2 regions of the Vallitalea maricola genome follow, and region 1 is predicted to be linked to the other one. Evidence: riboswitches for the same ligand, from Rfam matches in the RefSeq annotation. Region 1 holds a riboswitch; the other holds the start of a gene.

Region 1 (3,871 bases):
TGTTGCAAAAAGCAAGATGAAGCCACCTGCTTTTAGAGGTATTTTGCTTTTTCTTATGGTTTTTTCTAGTTTGCTTATTAGTTTTCCTATGTAGATGATAGGATGGGGTATGTTTAGTGGATCGCCGAAAATCCTGTCAAGTATTAGGGCAATACATGTTATTATAATAACTTTCAATGATAACACCTCTTAGATGTAAATTTTTGTAGCTAACTTATCAAAGGGGTCAGGGTAAAGTGTTATAATCACTTGCCTTACCCTGAGAAGCGGTCGGTCTGCGTGATTATAACACTTTACCCTTCTACCCGTAATTGTAGTAGTAAATATCAATTTCTTTTATTTTTATTATAAATCAACTATTGTAAATAATGTCTTTTATTTTTTCTAGGTCGATATGTTGACGTACTAGTTTTGCTAGTTTATCGTATTCCATGTCTTTTAATTTTGCGTAGTCTATGTTGTTGTTGCAATCTAGTCCTTTTTTCTTTCTTATGTTATCAAGTATTTGTTTTCTTAGTTCATCGTTATCGAATATTCCGTGTAGGTATGTTCCGAAAACATTTTTCTTGGCGTTGATGGCTCCGTCTAATCTGTTATCTTGTAGTTTTATTAGAGGAGTACTTTCGCCCATTAGGTAAGTTTTGCCCATGTGGATTTCGTATCCGTTTACTTTTAGGTTACAGGAATTTTTTGCGAAGGGGATTTCCAGCATTATGTTTCCTGTTATTTGGGTTGTTTGTTTGATTTCTTCCATTTCTGTTTTTATTTCTAAAAGACCTAGACCATTTATACTGTTCATGACAGTTTCTACGCCTTTTTCATCGGTTATGGTTTCTCCGAGCATTTGATAGCCACCGCATATACCAATTATGGGGATATCATTTCTGTGAGCTCTGTAGATACCTGCTTTTAGGGATGAATTATGTATGTATTCCATATCTTTGAGGGTATTTTTACTTCCTGGGATGACTAATAGGTCTATGCCTTCAAAATCTTCGGTTTCTTTTATATATCTTACGGATACTCCTTCTTCTAATTCGAAGACAGTGAAATCCGTGAAATTGGACATGTATGGTAAACGGAGTACTCCAATTATGATGTCTCCTTCTGCTTTTCTATCAAATCTTTCTGTAACGCTGTCTTCATCATCTATTTTTAATGGTTCAAAGGGAATGACTCCTAGACATGGTATTTGTAGTTTTTCATAGAACATATCTATGCCTGGCTGGAGAATTTTTTCGTCACCTCTGAATTTGTTTATTATGTATCCTTTGATTCTTTTTCTTTCTTCCGGTTCAAGAAGCATGACTGTTCCATAGATTGAGGCAAATACACCACCTTTATCAATGTCACCAATAAGAATTACTGGAGCGTCTACCATTTCAGCCATACCCATGTTGACTATATCATTTTCCCTAAGATTAATTTCTGCTGGACTTCCTGCTCCTTCTAATACAATGACATCATACTTGGATTGTAACTTGTTGTAAGCCTCTACTATATGGTCTTTTAATCCGGCTTTTGTACCAAAGTAATCTTTTGCACACATATTCTTGAATATTTTACCATTCAATATTACTTGACTTCCAACATCACTTGTTGGTTTTAGTAGGATTGGATTCATTTCGACAGTAGGTTTTATACGAGCGGCTTCAGCTTGTACAACTTGAGCTCTGCCCATTTCGTTCCCGTCTTCTGTTACAAAAGAATTTAGCGCCATATTTTGTGATTTGAATGGAGCTACACTAATTCCATCATCATTTAAAATTCTGCACAAAGCAGCAGTAAGTATACTTTTACCAACGGTAGAAGCTGTTCCCTGAAACATAATATTATTCATTTTATCACTCCATTTTTTATTATAGATGCATTTTATTTAGTACTTTTTATATTTTATCAAGTTATTGATTGTAATATGGAACTTACATTTTTTTGTTTCCAATGGGGGATAATGTTTGCAGAAATGTTTATCAGAATTGATTTATGTACCATAAATATACATTAAAACAAACCCATATCTCCACACGCAATCTGGATTTAATATACATAGTAATCCAAATAAGTATCCTGACTTATACATTAGCCTAATGCAATGCCTTCCCAAATGCTGATTCAGTGGCTTTTATTGCATTAGTAGTAAATACAGTAGCGGTGGCTGTACTGGATTTTCACCAGTTTCCTTATAAATATAGATTACTTTACTCACTTTTACATATTATAAATAATAATGGTGAGCATATATTAAATTATATATATGGAATCATTATATTCTATAATAAATATAAAATCAATAACTTGACATAATTAAGTTTTTGGATTATACTCAAGTAAAATCATTTAGATGTTTGTCTAATAATCTAATAAGCACATAAGGAGTGATATAAACATGAAAAGATTTATTATTTCATTAACAATAATTGCAATGATATTAGTTGGTTGCAAAGGGACTGAACAAGAAAATAATGAAGATACCAAAAACGTAATTAATGATGAACAATCAGATATAAAAGATGATACATCTGATACAGGTCAATCAGATAATGAAGCATTGGTAGATGGTACCGAAAAGGAAATTGCTACAAGCCTCAATAATGCTTTTATGGATAAAGATTTTGAATTCATTAGTAACAACTTTAATTATTCTGCTAAATTAAAACAGATAATTAATGTAGAAATGTTAAAATCAGCAGATAGTCAGATTAATGGTTTAGCTGGTGAGTTTGAAGAAGTATTATCCACAAAAGTAGTAGAAAAAGATAATAATAAAATAGTTATTATAACAAATAAGTATAGTAAATCCAATATCAACTGTACTGTATCATTTAACCAAGATAAGGTTATTGAAAATTTTTCCTTAACACCAGCTCAGGATGTAAAAGAAGTAAGTGTTCCTGAAAATGTTAAAGAAATACCTGTGGAATTTGGTGAAGAAGAGTACAGACTTCCTGGATTGTTAACTATTCCAAAAGATAAAGATAAATATCCTATTGTCATTCTTGCACATGGTTCCGGACCACAAGATAAAGATGAAACTGTAGGACCTAATAAGCCATTTAGAGATATTGCATTCGGACTTGCAAGTAAAGGTATTGGAGTTCTTAGATATGATAAAAGAGTATTTGCTCACCGTGATAAATGGATATCAGAACAAGAGAAATTGACCGTTTATGATGAAACCATAGATGATGTGGTATATGCATACAATTATATTCTTGATAACAAAGATATTAATGCTACGGGTGTTTATGTACTTGGTCATAGTCTCAGTGGTTACTTGATGCCTCGTATAGCTAATGAGATTCCAGATGCAAGCGGTTATATTGTATTTGCTGGTCCTGCTAGACCTTTGGAAGATTTATTGGTATATCAAATACCTTATTTATCTAATCTAGATGGTAAGATTACTGATGAAGAACAACAACAAATTAATTATTATAGGAGTGTTTATGATAAAGTAAAAAATATTGATGAGTCCAGTAATTATACATCAGCAGATTTGGGTGGAGTAGGCAAAGCTTATTACCTTGATCTAAAAGATTATAAACCTACTATAGTTGCAAAAGATATTACTAAACCAATGCTATTTTTACAAGGTAAAAGAGATTATCAAGTTACTTTAGAAGACTTTAATATGTGGAAAGAAAGCTTGGAGTCAAAAGATAATGTAACAATGAAATTATATGACGGACTTAATCATCTGTTCATAAAAGGTGAAGGTACCCCTAATCCTGATGAATATTTTATACCTTCTAAGGTGGATAATAATGTTATTGATGATATTTCAGAATGGATTCTCCTAAATAACTCAAACTAATATTATATATGAAACTTTCATAATAAAGGCTCTGTTTAATTAATCTTCAACTTAAAC
Region 2 (3,871 bases), on a different contig from region 1:
TATTACCGGGAACAGGTATATGACAAAGCTTATTAAGTATCTCACCAATTAAAAAAATTCCTATTATAATGCCAAATTGTCTAAGTAACTTCATAGTCTTCCTTCTTTCAGTATTTATATAATGGTGGTATAATGGTCATACCAATATTAAAAAATATAATATCACGATATTACATATTAATCAAGAGCTCTTAGGTGTTTTATTTACAAATGCCAAATGTTCTCTCATAGCATTTTGAGCTTCTTCGGGATTATGAGATTTAATTGAATTATATATATTCTCATGTTGCTTAACAAGTAAATCTTTTTGTTCTGGATTTTTCAATATCATTTCTCTTGCATCAATTATAGATGCTTCCATTAAGTATTGTACAGAAAGCAATATATTTATAATTAAACTATTGTCTGCTATTTCTGATATCTTATAGTGAAACTCTTTATCAATTTTGGCACATAGATCCTCATTATCAGTTGTGCTAAGTTTAGTAATTAATATTTGTAATTCTTGAATATCTTTTTCTGTAGCTTTCTTAGCAGCTAAAAAAGCGGTTTCTAATTCTAATAATCTTCTAAGTTCAAGTATTTCTTTTGTATTACCTTTACTTAACATAAATTTAACTGATAATGGTTCAAGAAGAGTAATAGAGGCGTTTGCGCTAATAAAATTACCTTCACCTTGTCTACTTTCAACTAAACCAATAACTTCTAAAGCTCTTATGGCTTCTCTTACTGAAGTTCTACTAACACCTAACAGTTCAGTTAATTCTCTTTCAGCAGGTAGACGATCACCTTCTTTTAGCGTACCATCTAAAATCATCTTTTGGATCTGTTCAATAACATATTCATATATCTTCTTATTTTTTACTGGAGAAAAAATATTAATCACCTCTAAATATAATATTTATCCTGAATGGATATTAAATAATATTTTATTATATTCAATTTAATATGTAAAGTAATTAAAGAAAATATTAAGAATGAATAGAATGTAAAAATATTTAACCTATAAGGAAAACAATCCATAGAAAACATGCTCATAATTTTATAAAATTATTAAATAGATAGGATTAAGATAATCTTATTAAAAGATATTACAAAAATATGAGGAGGAAGTTTTTATGCAATAATCAGCAATTATTGATGCTAACTATACTGAAAGAGATGCTTGCTTTAAATGATAATGTCATTGTTAGTAATGCAAATGATTTTTATGAATTTTTTGTTGAGGAATGTAAATTCGAAAGTGAAAAAGCAGGTATGTACATAAGATATTATGTAATTCCACAGTACGGAGAAGATTTTATAGAACAGATAAAATTTTTAATAGTTAAAATATATCATAATAACTATTTACATTAATCAAACAAAATGTTACAATGTAGCTGTCGAGAAACAGAAAATACTAATTTGCTTTTTCTTGGACCTAATAGTATATGTATCGAGTGTACTACTGTAGGTATTTACAAAAAAATTTAATAAAGGCAGTTTGAGAGGAAGGTCACAATAATTAGTTGTGAGTGAATATTATATATTCTTCGGTGAAAATCCGACACTGTCTCAGCAACCGTAATGCCAACGAAAGGACAATATACCACTGAGAATTTCATTTTACTTGTGAAATAATCGGGAAGGTGTTTTAGTAGGAAAACCACAGTGTAAGTGGCAAATGGCTAAGTCGGGATATTCTCACTCTGTTTGTTAAAATGTAATGCAAATCCCTGAGGTTGGAAGGCATAAATAGGTGGAATCTTTATGTTCTAAACCAAGTATGTCAGGGCGCTCGTAGGAGTGTCCTTTTTAGTGCACGGAACATATGACTAAGTAAGCAAAATTCGAGGAGGAAAGAAAATGATTTTATCAAGAAGCAAAAGAAAAAGTTGTGCAATCTTACTTGCAGTGGCAATGATCCTTACAATGATGCCTCTTACTGCAAAAGCAGCAGCACCTACAAATGTAGAAGTTTATTTATCTGGTGCGGCAAATCCAAATCCTACAGTAACTACACAAGATGGTGACACAGTAGAAAGTATATATACTCGTATTACAGGTCAAAGCTATCCATGGACAGTATTATATGAAATTAACGGAAAAATGGGAGATGTAGCACCTGGTAGTTGTATCGTTCCAGATAATGCATATATACAATATTACACAATAGATAACTATCAAACGGATGTACTAGCTACAATTAGTGATTATAGTTTAATAATTGTAGATGGTAAAATTAAAGTTCTAGATGGTAAAGAATATACTTGGAAAGGTTTAGAAAAAAGTATTAACATGTCTGTACCATTTGTTAGAGATGCAAATGTAGCAGTTAATCCTAAAAACTCAAGTACTCCATTAACAACTCCAGTCAAGCTATCAGATTATGCTGGTATTGAAATGAAAAGTACTGGCGGTATTAGTACTTATATGCCTATAGAAGTTGTAGCTAATTATGATGCTTATACAACACAGCTAAACGAAGGATTAGAAAAAGTTATAGCTATTGCTGATTCCTTTGGTATTAATACAAGTAATGCAGTAAATGCATTAAATGGTTCAGATAATGCTGTGAAAGCTACCGAAAAAGTAGCTTTGGGAGAAATTATCATTGATGCTTCTATTAATAATGATATACTTCTTAGCAAAGTAACTTTTAATGAAAGTGTAGCAGTATCTGTTCCTTTTGATCCCTATGTACCAAGCTATACTTTGATATCTACTACAGGTAGTGACATTATTCCAGCTACTTTCACTATAGAACCTGTTGCTATGGCAAGTGATGCAACAATATCTTATAGTACTACTGACTCGGATATTTCATTTGCAGGTAATGTAATTTCTGCAAGTACAGCAGGAAACCATAGTTTCTCAATCAAAGTTGCAAAAAATGGTGCAGAGAGAACATATGATTTTGTCTTCACTTGTGATGCTCCTATAGTTGCAGGAGATCCATCTGTTTACGCATTTTTACCTGCTCCTGGTCAGTTTACTAATGAAGGTATAACTGTTGGTGGATGGGGAGACATCTATCTTTCAGGTACAGATGGTATTAAACTATTAGCAGATAATGTTGCATCTACAGGTGTATCACTAGGATTTTTTGGTGGATACACAGTATTTGATATGAAAAATATTGATAACGACCCTAATAATAAATATGGTGTGGATTTTATAGTATATGGTAATGCTTTCTGGAATAATTCTGAACCAGGTTGTATTCAAGTAGCTCAGGCTGATAGTGAAGGAAATCCTGATACTTGGTATGATATAGCAGGTTCTTTATATTATGAAAACAGTACAAAAAAGAACTTTAGTTTAACTTATGAAAATCCTAATCCTAATGATAATATAACACATACAACAGCAGGTAATAATCTTGGAACATTGGATTCTGTTAATTATACTGGTAGTGAAACTGGTACAATTACAAAAAATACTTTCCATAATCACAGCTGGTTCCCACTTAATTGTAACTACTTTACCGGAAGAAACGGAAACCTTGCTTTAGATAAGACAAACCAATTGTCATTTGCAGACTATAATGATTCACAAAATAAGTTAACAATAACAGGTACAATGCTTGGTGGCATTACAGCTACTACAACAACTGGTTTTGGCTTCGGTTATTGTGATGTTCACCCTAATAGTAGTGGAGATAAATCAATAGCATATAATCCTTATGGAGTAGCTTCACTTAGTTCAAGTTCAGATTATAATACTTATATAGATGGCACAGGCGGTGGAGACCCTATTGATATTAGTTGGGCAGTAGATGTAAACGGAAACCCTGTTAATCTAGACAATATTCGTTTTGTACGTATCTATACTGGTGCTGCAGCTATGAATGGTATATTCGGTGAAATCTCTACTGAGGTTTGTGGTA

The links. Region 1 has a riboswitch for cobalamin ahead of AACQ14_RS01040 (cobyric acid synthase). Riboswitches for the same ligand answer to the same signal wherever they lie in the genome.
Region 2: it holds a riboswitch for cobalamin, as region 1 does, so the genes downstream of both, AACQ14_RS11150 (hypothetical protein) here and AACQ14_RS01040 (cobyric acid synthase) in region 1, are expected to answer to the same signal.

Annotation. Positions count from the first base shown of each region.
Region 1 covers NZ_BTPU01000003.1:3,391-7,261, reverse strand. The annotation lists gene cbiB (adenosylcobinamide-phosphate synthase CbiB) at 1-177, opposite strand, end outside; gene AACQ14_RS01040 (cobyric acid synthase) at 353-1,840, opposite strand; cobalamin riboswitch at 2,041-2,216, opposite strand; gene AACQ14_RS01035 (alpha/beta hydrolase) at 2,387-3,814, shown strand.
Region 2 covers NZ_BTPU01000033.1:6,058-9,928, forward strand. The annotation lists gene AACQ14_RS11135 (CidA/LrgA family protein) at 1-94, opposite strand, end outside; gene AACQ14_RS11140 (FadR/GntR family transcriptional regulator) at 182-886, opposite strand; gene AACQ14_RS11145 (hypothetical protein) at 1,141-1,359, shown strand; cobalamin riboswitch at 1,535-1,683, shown strand; gene AACQ14_RS11150 (hypothetical protein) at 1,849-3,871, shown strand, end outside.